DNA from 4 places in the Blautia liquoris genome. Region 2 is predicted to be linked to each of the others. Evidence: predicted binding sites of a transcription regulator. Region 2 holds the regulator's gene; each other region holds the start of a gene.
The links. Region 2 encodes Rex, which represses fermentation and respiration genes when NADH is low (regulators of the CRP and FNR family bind a similar motif). Its sites were predicted from a motif close to ATTGTTAANTANTTAACAAT; they were not measured.
Positions count from the first base shown of each region.

Region 1 (3,198 bases), 190 kb from region 2:
TCGAGGGAGTTTACTCCGCAAAGGCGGGACTTGAATTATCCGAGAAGTATAAGATCGATATGCCAATTACATTGGCAGTAAATGAAGTACTCTTCAACAATAAACCTGCAGCAGAGGCAGTGAATGATCTGATGCTGCGGGATAAAAAAATGGAAATTGAAGCCGATCTCTGGGAGAAATAATCATTTCCTTAGATCCTATGAATGATAAAATTCCCCCACTGGCAGTGAGGTAGATGCTGCTTATGGGGGAGTCTTTTATTCTACATCCGTTCCGATCATATCACTTGGAATGCTGGCGGTTCTCAGATGTTCATCCAGTGCATCTATGGCTGTCATCTCACTTTCTGTCAGTTCAAAATCATAAATATCAATATTATCTCGGATACGATCTTCGTGAACTGATTTTGGCAAAATGCCAATGTCTTGTTGAATCAGCCAATGCAAGCCTACCTGAACAGCGCTTTTGTTGTATTTAGCACCAATCTGTTTTAGAAGCTTGTTGTCTGAATAGGCACCTCTTGCCAGTGGGGCGTATGCCTGGACCACAATTCCCCTGCTTTGACAGTATTTTACTAATTCTTTTCTGCTCCAGAGAGGATGATATTCAATCTGATTGACAGCGGGTATAACCCCTGTGCTTTCGAACAGATGTTCGAGATGATGGATTCCAAAGTTACTGACACCGATGGATTTTATGTCACCGGACTGCCGAAGTTTCTCAAGTGCTTTCCAGGTTTCAGTATAACAGCCGGGAACCGGCCAGTGAATCATATAGAGATCGAAATAGTTGATTTTCATCCTGTCAAGTGAGCGACGAAAAGCACCTTCTATATCGCCCATCCTCTGGGCCGTATTCCAAACCTTTGATGTTATAAATAAATCTTGCCTGGGCAGACCGCAGTTATTAATTGCCCTGCCTATGATTTCTTCATTCTTATATACTGAGGCCGTGTCAATTAAACGGTAACCTGCCTCTACAGCAGCAGTAACCGCCCGCATCGCATCGTCATCCTTTTGAATTTTGTAGACCCCAAGACCAGTTTTCGGCATGGTATGATTATCATTTAATATAAAGTCTGATGCTTCCGATGACATCGTATACACCTCCTGAATGTTTTCTGCTTTTTAATATGGTATAATACATGCAGATTACTCCATATTTTTATATCCTAACACAGAAATGTAAACAAACAATGAAATAATTTGTTAAAAAAGTAATACATAATTGTTAAGAGCTTGTAGTATATGAAGATATCCTGTTTGGAGATCTTAAAGGTATGCTTTTACATGCAAACATGAAACACATAATCCTTTGTCTCTGGCAATAACATGATGTTGGAGTCAAAAGTAATTTGACCCCCTATGATACACGGATTACTTCGCACTTTGTGCTCACGTATCTTCGCTCCGCTCCGGTCGGTGCTAAACGAACATATGAATAGTGTACAAAAATAGTACATGTTAAAAAATAGACAAATAATTATATTGGATACATTGTATAAAATTTAACATTGTACCCTGAAAAGAACATGAAAAGTCACGGATACTTTTCGATCCCCTATTGATTTCACGCAATGGAAGGGTTATAATATTAACAATATAACTTGAAAAATTCTGCCGGGCGGCAGCCTGGAGATAGAAAGGGAGCCTTTTATGCATATATTAAATGATGAGAATGGGAATCCGATTGCTCACGGAGGACAAGACAAGGAACACCCATCTCGTACAAAAAAAGAGGAGAACATTGCTTTGCTTCAGTTTATGCTTTCACATAATGAGCATCATGCCGAGGAACTTGAAGAGATGGCTCATCAGCTGAAAGAGCAGGGAATGGGTGATGCTGCTAAGAAGATTTCAGAGGCGGTAGAGAATTTCAATGAAGGAAATAAACGACTGAGCCTTGCACTGACACTGGTGAAAAGATAAAGGAGGTCTGTATAGTATGTGCCTTGCTACAGTATATAAGGATAATGATGATACAACAGCAATCTGTAAAAACGTGTCCAGAATCGATGTCGATGGAGATTTTGTGCGAATTAGGGATATTCTGGGTGACGAGATGAGACTTCAGGGAAAGATTCTCATGGTCGACTTGGCAAACAGTATTGTAAAACTGCAATGCGATTAAAACAGGTAAATACTTATGATAATAAGTTTTACATAGTAACTATCAATAAATGGAAGCGGAGGTAAAGTAACTATGAAGCTTACGGATATTATGAAGAAGAGGACGATGTTCTCTTTTGAAGTATTTCCGCCGAAGACAGATGAGGCCATGGTTAAGCTTGGCAAGACCCTGGAACACCTCTATGAATTCAAACCTGACTATATTTCGTGTACCTATGGGGCAGGTGGAAGCAATGTGGGAAGAAACCTGGAAGTCTGTAAGAAAATTAAAGAGGCTGATAATGATACAATTCCTGTCACTCACTTTACATGTGTGGGAAACACAAAAGAAGGTGTGAAAGAGCAGCTCCAGAATTATCTGGACAATGGTATTAATCATATGCTGGCTCTTCGAGGGGATCTCCCTTATGGATGGACGGGAACGAATGGAGATTTTGCATATGCGACAGATTTACTCGCATATGTGAGAAAAGAATTTGGCGATCAATTCGAGATTGCGGTATCGGGATCTCCGGAAGGACATATCACATGCGGAACACTTGAGGCCGATATTGCACATTTAAAACAGAAACAAGATGAAGGAGCTGACTATATCATGACACAGCTCACTTATGATATGGAACAATTTAAGTACTGGTTTGATACGATTCGAAAGGCGGGAATTACACTTCCGGTCGATGTAGGTGTGATGCCTGTAGTGAATAAAGATTCTGTTATCAATATGTGTCTATCCCGCAACGGATCAGCAATACCGAGAAAACTTGCGGAGATCATCTCACATCACTGGTTTGATAAAGATCCAGATGGAAATCCACTTCCGGAAGTAAAAGAGGCCTTTCGGGAAGAAGGAATTAATTACACTGTAAACCAGCTTCATGAATATATGGCGATCGGTGTCGATGGAATCCATCTGTATGCAATGAACACATGGAAGAACAGTACTGAAATTTTGAACCGTGCGGGGATTCGCACATTGGTAAATTAAAGTAACAGATTATGTTTATTCTGGTAAAGATTTGACAATAAATGGATGTGAAGGCTGAGAAAAACATACTAAGCTTTCTTAATA
Region 1 is NZ_CP063304.1:1,309,959-1,313,156, forward strand. It holds gene INP51_RS05920 (NAD(P)H-dependent glycerol-3-phosphate dehydrogenase) at 1-182, shown strand, start outside; gene INP51_RS05925 (aldo/keto reductase) at 258-1,097, opposite strand; gene INP51_RS05930 (cobalt transporter) at 1,656-1,928, shown strand; gene INP51_RS05935 (CooT family nickel-binding protein) at 1,945-2,130, shown strand; gene INP51_RS05940 (methylenetetrahydrofolate reductase) at 2,203-3,114, shown strand.
Region 1: the regulator Rex is predicted to act here: its motif matches at 1,460-1,479, upstream of INP51_RS05930 (cobalt transporter).

Region 2 (3,198 bases):
CCTGTCAGTACATCTCCGCTTCCTGCTGTTGCCAGTGCTGAATTCCCGGAAGTATTAATATAAGCACATCCATTCGGAAGTATAGTAAGTGTCCTTGCATCCTTACAAACGCAGACGACACCATACTCCTGAACAAATTCCCGAACTGCTTTTGGAATATCCGAGCACAGCTCTGATACAGACATCCCCGTAAGTCTGGAAAATTCTCCTATGTGAGGGGTAACAATACACGGGGGAGCCGCAGATTTAAGCAGGCTCATATGTAGGCTGAGCAGATTTAAAGCATCAGCATCTATCACACATGGTTTATTTCCCTTATTTTTCAATACATATTCCAGAATCTGTCCGGCATATGGTTCTGTAGATATCCCCGGACCAATCCCAATTACGTCCGCCCACTCCATATCCTTTTCCAGCTGTTCACTCAGCGGCTCTTTTGTGTCAAAAACAGACAGCATTGCTTCCGGAAGATTAGACAAGATACTCTCCCTGATCTCATTTGTCGTATAAAATTTAAGCATCCCGGCTCCGGCCCTCATGCAGGCTTCACCTGAAAGAAGCGCTGCTCCCGCCATATTTTTTGATCCTGCAATTAATAATACTTTGCCAAAAGTTCCCTTATTACCATTTTCCTGTCTTATAAAAAGACTGCCAAGATCCTCTTTATCTGTTCGAAAAAAGCAGAAATTATCTTCATCCTGATTTTTTAGCCTTGTATCATAGATACCGATATCAGCAACCATCACATGGCCACTATGGGTTTGTCCATCTCGAAGAAATAACCCCGGCTTTGCATAAGCCATCGTCACTGTTACATCTGCCTGAACAGCGATACCCATAACTGTGCCGGTATCGCTGTTCAGGCCGGAGGGAATATCAACAGCCACGACCGGCACATGGCTTTCATTGATCTGACCCAGGATCACTCTCATCCGCCCTGTGACCGGACGTGAAAGACCTACACCGAACACAGCATCCACGATAACAGTATATTCCGCGTAGTCAGGATTTTTGACAAAATTAATCCGATAATTTCTGGCAATTTCTACCTGTTCCCTCATCCCCTCGCTAAATTTTTTGGGATCCCCGGCTACAAAGACTGATACCTTGTATCCTTTCAGATGAAGAATCCGGGCAGCACAAACGCCATCACCGCCATTATTTCCGCACCCACAGACAACCAGAATACGATCAGCAGAAAACCTTTTGCACGTAACCGCCTCAGAAACCGCAAGGCCCGCTCGTTCCATAAGGACAGAAGAAGGTACCTTCATGGAATTTATCGTATACTGATCCAACTTTTTCATCTGTTCTCCAGTTACTATCTTCTTCATACCTCTCTCCTTTTACCGTCCGTATGGTACCGAATGCAGGTTTGTCCTACTTCTCTTCTACCTTAGAATCCTTTTTGGTCGTGAGATTATATGACAATCTCATTAAGCTTTCGGCAAGATGAACATTTTCAACTACAACATCCTCCGGCAAAAGCAGATTGAGATCTGTATGGGCAAAATTCCAAATCGCCTTCACACCATAGTCAACCAGTTTCTCAGCAACCGAAACTGCCTCTGATTTCGGCAGCGTCAGTGCAGCTATTTCAACATGATGATCCGGAATAAATTCTGAAAGTTCATTCATCATATGAATCTCAATATCTCGAACCTTTTTGCCTTTGACGGCCGGATTCACATCAAACAACGCCACTGTTTTAAATCCACTGTTCTCAAAAGACTTATAATTAGCAAGTGCCTGTCCCAGATTACCTGCTCCCACAATAATCATATTATGTGTATGATTTAAACCGAGAATCTTACCAATTTCAGCATATAAATATCTTACATTGTATCCGTACCCCTGCTGGCCAAAACCGCCAAAATTATTCAGATCCTGTCTGATCTGTGAAGCAGTTACCTTCATCCGATTGCTGAGTTCACCCGAAGATATCCGTTCTACCCCATCATCCAGTAAGTCCCCCAGATAACGGTAATATCGCGGAAGCCTTCGAATCACAGCTTTTGAAATCAATTTCTCATCCAACTATTTTCCCTCCAAATGGATATATTCTCAAAAACTCCATAAAACTTCTATAATCAGCCTGTCATAGCCGAGTTCATCCATAAATTGCTATTATTAATTATAGTGGTATGGTATAACTTTGTCAAAGGAAAATGGCAATATCCTTGCCTAAGTGCTCAGTTATGAGTTATACTTATAAGCAGTCTGATGACTCTTGGCAGAGAACTATATGCAGGTACAAAGGATACTAAGGAGATTTTCAAATGATTTTATCATGTCAAAATATAAGCAAAAGTTTTGGAACTACTGAGGTATTAAAGAATGCCTCTTTTCATATAGAGGCCCATGAGAAGGCTGCATTGATTGGAATTAATGGAGCCGGCAAGTCAACCATGTTAAAGATTATCATGCGCGATATGTCAGCCGATGAAGGTGAGGTCGTACTGGCAAAAGACACATCAATCGGATACCTTTCTCAGCATCAGGATATCAAGGGTGCCCGCTCCATCTACGAAGAGGTATTGAGTGCCAGGCAAAACCTCATCGAGATGGAAGCTAAGATCCGCTCTCTTGAGACGCAGATGAAGAATGCTTCACAAAGGAAGCTGGAGAAACTGATGGCAGATTATACCCGTCTAAATCAGTCTTTTGAAATGCACAATGGTTACGCCTATCGAAGTGAAGTAACCGGTGTTTTAAAAGGTCTGGGATTCGAAGAATCGGAATTTACAAAGCTGGTATCCACACTTTCCGGCGGTCAGAAAACCAGGGTTGCTCTTGGAAAACTATTGATCACAAAACCGGATATCATTCTACTGGATGAGCCAACGAATCATCTTGACATGGCCTCGATCAACTGGCTTGAAACTTATCTGATCAATTATCCAGGAGCAGTGCTGATTGTCTCACATGACCGCTATTTTCTCGATCGTGTTGTGACAAAGGTAATAGAAATTGACGGTGGAAAAGTGTTAAGCTTTGAAGGAAATTATCATTCATACAGTGAAAAAAAGGCCCTCATCCGGCATGCTGCTATGAATGCCTATCTGAACCAGCAGCAGGAAATAAAACACCAGGAGGAGGTAATCGAAAAGTTAAAATCATTCAACCGTGAAAAATCAATTAAACGGGCCGAAAGCCGTGAGAAAATGCTTGACAAGATCGATCGTCTGGATAAACCCT
Region 2 is NZ_CP063304.1:1,497,990-1,501,187, reverse strand. It holds gene INP51_RS06835 (NAD(P)H-hydrate dehydratase) at 1-1,334, opposite strand, end outside; gene INP51_RS06830 (redox-sensing transcriptional repressor Rex) at 1,381-2,037, opposite strand; gene abc-f (ribosomal protection-like ABC-F family protein) at 2,280-3,198, shown strand, end outside.

Region 3 (3,198 bases), 1.1 Mb from region 2:
TGAAAGCCGCCCTGTATTTACAGAAGTTGAGGCAATTCGCAGAGCAATCTTCTTTGCGAAAGAAACAGGATGTCGGATTCATATCTGCCATGTGACCTGCCCGGAAGGTGTTGCGGAAGTGACGAAGGCAAGAGCAGAAGGTGTTTGCGTTACCTGTGAAACATGTCCACATTATTTGTATTTTAATACAGATGAGTTGGATGCTATCGGGCAGGTAACAAAATGTTCACCACCAATCCGCGATAAAGAGAATCAGAAGGAACTGTGGAAAAAGGTGCTGCACGGAGAAGTGGATTTTGTTGTTTCCGATCATTCTCCTTGTACGCCAGATTTAAAAGAAAGTGAAAATGCTTTTGAGGCTTGGGGTGGAATTTCAGCGGTTCAAAATAGTGTGGATGTTTTCTATGATGAAGCAGTTCAAAAAAGAGGGATGCCGCTAACGCAATTTGCGGATCTTATTGCAGCAAATCCGGCTGACTTATATAAGCTCAATCAAAAAGGAAGAATTAGTATTGGTAAGGACGGAGATTTCGTGTTAATTAAACCGGATGCTCCGTATACTCTGAAGGCAGAGGATCTGGAATATCGTAATAAGATCAGTGCCTATGTAGGACGCAAGATCGGTGCTCAGGTGGTTCAAACGATTTTGAGGGGTAAGGTTATTTATAATAAGGACAGCGGCGTAACGAAAGAATTCTCCGGTAACTACATAAAAGTAAAATAACATAGACGATAAGTCTGAAATGGCTGGCAGCGGATGAATATAGTGTGAATGAAGGGACGGATTGTTTTTGGGCACTCCGTTCCTTCATTCGATGAGAAAGATAAAAGTAAATATTCTATTATTTTAAAGCCTTTTTTTGATGAAACAAAGGGTTGATTCCAAAAGCCGCACGGTATCAGGATGATCTGGTTGACGGTCAAAATCATGGATTATTCCTGATACTACAAAACGTTTCGGCTGATACTTTTTACACAGCTCAAGGAATTCTGCATAAGGCACATCTGGATCACTGGTACTATGAGCACAAAATAACGGGCAAGGCAGCTGCTGATATGCTCTTAAAGAATACTGCAGAAAGAAATCTTTTTCTCTGCCTTGATAAAAAAGGGATCGCCATAGTCCCGTTTGCCGAGCATATACATAAGCACTGTAATGAGTATCCAGACTGCCTGATCCATGTATTTCGGATGGCAGGGATTTGAGACAGGATTTATCGACAGGCGGGAATGAGCAGTAATATGATGTGGGACTGTCAAACCAGCCGTCACTTACAAAACCATACCCATAATAGGAGATAATCCCATTTGGCGGGTTCAGTAGTCTGTTTCCAGATGCAGCTATGAGGCACAGATAAGCTCCGGCAGAACGCCCCCATAGAAAATAGGGGAGCCTTTCTTTCGTATATGCCTGTGGCCTCTTTATGTAATCGTTTACGGAGTCGATAACATCCTCAAGAATCATGGAAATCCTGGCGGCAGGAGCAAGAGGATAATCAAAGGCGATAATGGTATATCCAGCTTTTGTAAGGATCTGCAGATGAGGCTGTGGCAAGTCATCTCTGCTGCCATATAACAGACCACCACCATGAAAATATAGAATACAGGCAGTTTGTCTTATTTTTGGATCACAGTAGATGGTGGCATGTTTTAAATAAGGGGTTTCACTTAACAAAAGCTTATATTGTTCCAGCATAATGGCTCTCCTTTAAAATTATAAACTTATTATAACACAAATAATAGTGTTAAATATTAAACAAAGGTGAATAAAAGAGATAAAAAATATCTATTCTTTTATCTCTTCTGTTAGTTGAAAAAGCACTTGAAAAAGGGGGATAATCAGGGTATATAAACTTGTTAACACTGCACAATATGGTAAAAAAAGAAAGGATAAGTTATGAGTTATTTAAATGGACAAACAGGTTACAGAGAAGATTTACTGGATACACGTTCTATCGTAAAAAAGGAAAATTATGTTTTGATTGAGCCTGATGGAATTGTCAAAAATGCTATTCCCGGATACGAGAATTGTGATGTAACAATTCTCGGTTCACCGGAACTGGGTGCTTCTTTTGCAGATTATTTGATTACCGTAAATAAAGGCGGTATGAATTCTGGTTTTGGCGGAGCGGGTCTGGAATCTTTTCTCTATGTTTTGGAAGGAGAAGTTACTGTCAAAAATGCGGATAAGGAGGCAGTACTGACAGGTGGAGGATATATTTATTCTTCTGCGGGCAATCTGGTATCTTTTGTGAACACTGGTAATGAACCTGCTAAGATTTTCGGATATAAGCGCAGGTATGAGGAGATAGAAGGGTTCTGCGCTCATACGGTTGTTGGAAATGCCAAAGACCTTCCATGGGTTCCATACGAAGGAATGGAAAATTGTTATGTGAAAGATTTTCTTCCGGCAGCCGGAGATTTTGGATTCGATATGAATTTCCATATTCTAAAATTCCATCCGGGTGCATCGCACGGATATATTGAGACCCACGTACAGGAGCATGGAGCCCTGATTCTGACTGGCAAAGCTATGTACAGATTAGATCAGGACTGGGTTCCGGTAAAGAAAGGAGATTACATCTTTATGGATGCGTATTGTCCTCAGGCTTGTTACGGTGTGGGTAAAGATGAGGATCTGACCTATCTCTATTCCAAAGATTGTAACAGAGATGTTAAATTATAAAACTATATTGGAGGAGAATTAATAAATGAAACTTTCAAGAGCAGAGCTGAAAAGTCTGATGAAAAACAAACTGATGAGAGCCGGCCTTAAAGAGGAACATGCAGAAATTACAGCCGAAATTCTGACATGGTCAGATGAACGGGGATACCATTCCCACGGAGCTGTTCGGGTGGAGTACTACAGTGAAAGAATCTCAAAAGGAGGTATTACGATAGAGCCAAATTTCCAATTCAAAGAAACAGGTCCCTGTTCAGCAATCTTTGAAGGAGACAATGGCAGTGGGTATGTTGCTGCCAAGTTAGCTATGGATAAAGCAATCGAAATGGCTAAGAAGAACGGAATTGCAGTTGTAGGAATACGCAATATCTCCCACAGTGGGTCGATTGGTTATTATACCGAAATGGCGGCGAAAAAGAATCTTGCTGCAATTTCTTTTTGTCAGTCAGACCCGATGGCTGTACCTGTAGGCGGATCAGAGCCCTATTACGGTACCAACCCGATTTCTTTTGCAG
Region 3 is NZ_CP063304.1:362,482-365,679, forward strand. It holds gene allB (allantoinase AllB) at 1-724, shown strand, start outside; gene INP51_RS01725 (alpha/beta hydrolase) at 848-1,696, opposite strand; gene allE ((S)-ureidoglycine aminohydrolase) at 1,898-2,686, shown strand; gene allD (ureidoglycolate dehydrogenase) at 2,712-3,198, shown strand, end outside.
Region 3: the regulator Rex is predicted to act here: its motif matches at 1,742-1,761, upstream of allE ((S)-ureidoglycine aminohydrolase).

Region 4 (3,198 bases), 980 kb from region 2:
TTGCACTCTTATAGGCATTGATAAATTTGCTGAGTTCGCTTTTCGGCTGAGCCCGGAACATCACATGAACATGATCTCTGTCATGATTCCATTCTTCCAAGGTAATTCCATACTTGGGTGCAATATAAGAAAAAATCTCCTCCGCCCTTTTAGAACTATCATCATCAATCACTTTTCTCCTGTATTTTACGACCATAATCAGATGGTAATACAGGAGGAATACTGAATGTGCATTATTGTCCAATTTATTCACATTGATCATCTCTTTTCTCTTATCGACTGATGATAGCATAACACATTTTTGTCATAAGAACAAGTGTTCTCTCCATGTTTTAGAAAAAGTTTTGGAGGATACAGTGCAAAAAGCAACGATCCCTATACTGGTCGCTGTATATAATCTTTTCCAAAGATTTGGACATTATGGCAATTCATCCCGCCCCCTGAAGAGGAAGGGGAATTCTTGCTAATTTATGTTAAAATTCCATTTTCTGGTGGTATCTATGTCATGATACCAACCCTTGAATTCATATCCTTCGCGTGTTGGCTGCTCAGGTTCCTGTATCATTTCACCGTACACAACGGTCTGCTCCGGAACTTCAGTGCCACCATTTGACATAAATTGCACCCTGCATTCCGTAGAGATGACAACGCGCAGCTCCTCTGTATTAGACTGAAAGTGATCTTTTCCATCCGCTGTGGAGACGAGATAATCTTCATTCGTAATCGTCGAGGTTCCTTCTTCTCCAATCACTTTTAACTGAAAACTTCCTACTTTTACCTTCTTCTCCCACTCTTTCCCGCCGGATGAGGACAGATAGTTCATATAAATCCGCTGTTTATTGTCACGCATCCCAACTTCACTACTCCTTATTCCGTCTTCCAGATTAAGGCTATCCGGCACTAGTTCAAAGAATTCTGTATCATACTGAATCTCATTTTGCATAGCATACATCGTGGTATCGTCACCTTCGGTCTGTTCCAATGTGAATACAACCGTAATGGTATCCCCGATATTTACTTGAATGGTATCATTTCCATCTGCATCCAGTTTAAAGATAGTATAATTGATTTTCTTGACGTTTTCTTGGAAAAATGGTCATATAATGTCAATTAAAATATAAAAAACTATTGAAAATTAGAAAAAAGTATGTTATAATATTCACAAATCACTACTAAAATAGTATAGAATCTCAGGAGGTATCTAAATGGAAAAGGTTGTAGTTATTGGGGCTAATCATGCCGGAACAGCAGCGCTGAATACGATTTTGGACCAGTATCCCGACAAAGAAGTAATTGCATTTGACCAGAATTCAAATATTAGTTTCCTTGGTTGTGGTATGGCACTTTGGATCGGCAAACAAATTTCATCTTCAGATGGGCTTTTCTACTCGGACAAAAAAACTTTGGAAGAAAAGGGTGCAAAGGTCTATATGGAAACAGAAGTAGACCATGTAGATTTTGATCAAAAGATTATATATGCCACAGATAAAAGCGGTGAAAAATATGAACAGCCTTATGACAAACTGATTCTGGCAACCGGCTCTCTTCCTGTTGTTCCGCAAATTGAGGGAATTCATCTTGAGAATGTACAGTTAGTAAAATTATTTCAGCATGCCCAGGAAGTAATTGACAAGTTGAAGGATGATTCCATCAGACATGTAACTGTAATTGGTGCGGGATATATTGGTGTAGAACTTGCCGAGGCATTTAAGCGAAACGGACGTGAGGTAACCTTAATTGATTGTGCAGATACCTGCCTGGGTGGTTATTTTGATCCGGAATTCACAGACAGAATGGCAGCCAGATTAAAAGACAACGGCGTGCATCTTGCCTTCGGTGAAACAGTAAAAAAACTAACAGGTGATAAGAAGGTAAGAAAAGTTATCACTGACAAATGTGAATATGATACAGATATGGTAGTTCTTGCAATTGGGTTCTGCCCTAATAACGAAATTGGAAAAGAACGCCTGGAGTTGTTCCGCAACGGTGCATATCTGGTGAATCGTTCTCAGGAAACCAGTGTGAAAGATGTATATGCAGTTGGCGATTGTGCAACGGTATACGATAATGCTATTCAGGATACGAATTATATTGCATTGGCCACCAATGCGGTGCGTTCGGGTATCATAGCTGCTCATAACGCATGCGGGACAAAACTTGAGACTGTAGGTGTGCAGGGTTCAAACGCGATCAGTATCTGGGGACTGCATATGATTTCAACGGGTATGACCCTTACGAAAGCCTGCAAGAATGGATATGATGCAGCGGCAACTGACTTTGAAGATTATCAGAAAGCTCTCTTTATTGAGAACGGTAATTATAAAGTAAAGATTCGGATTGTGTACGACAAGAAGACGAGAATCGTCCTTGGTGCACAGTTATGTTCTGAGTATGATGTTTCAATGGCAATTCATATGTTCTCACTTGCGATCCAGGAACAGGTTACCATTGATAAATTAAAATTGCTGGATATTTTCTTCCTTCCGCATTTTAATCAGCCGTATAACTATATTACCATGGCAGCATTATCAGCAGATTAAATTAATCGGGTTGCTTTCATTAAAAAGAGAGACAGCCAGAACAGGTTCATTAATTACTAACCTGTTCTGGCTGCCTGTTCTGTCACCAGATAATCTTCTTATTTGCTGGCTTCTGCTTTGATTTCATCCAAAATCTTGTCTCCTCCCTGACTCTTCCAATTGGATACAAATTCGTCGAAACTGTCAAGAGAAGCCTGACCCATAATAATCTTTGCAAATGTTTCATCTTCCATCTTCTTTAAGTTTGCCCAATAGGATTCCATAGATTCCGTTTGCGCGTAATATTCGCTGTAAACTTCCTCATACCCTTCTTCTACGGAGGGGCGTACACCAATCATGATGGAAATTAACCTTGAAAGATTGGTCGGTGCAATTTCATTATCTACATCCCAATATTTTTGGCTGTAATCATCAAAAGGCTCTTTTTTCAATATTTTAATTGCTTCCATATCATTTTTCAATAATTTATGTGTCGAAAAATCCACATCATCCTCTGTGATTTCTCCATTCAGATATTTTTTCAATGTATCATATGTCACTTCATCTTCATCTGCATTGTCATATACATTGAATAAAGGATATACACTCGATGTGGGTAATTCCTTCGGCGTTACACCACTGTCACCAATACCATTTTCAACCCAGTCAGATTCTTCAT
Region 4 is NZ_CP063304.1:2,479,460-2,482,657, forward strand. It holds gene tnpA (IS200/IS605 family transposase) at 1-262, opposite strand, end outside; gene INP51_RS11270 (InlB B-repeat-containing protein) at 464-1,069, opposite strand; gene nox (H2O-forming NADH oxidase) at 1,206-2,540, shown strand; gene INP51_RS11280 (extracellular solute-binding protein) at 2,639-3,198, opposite strand, start outside.
Region 4: the regulator Rex is predicted to act here: its motif matches at 1,147-1,166, upstream of nox (H2O-forming NADH oxidase).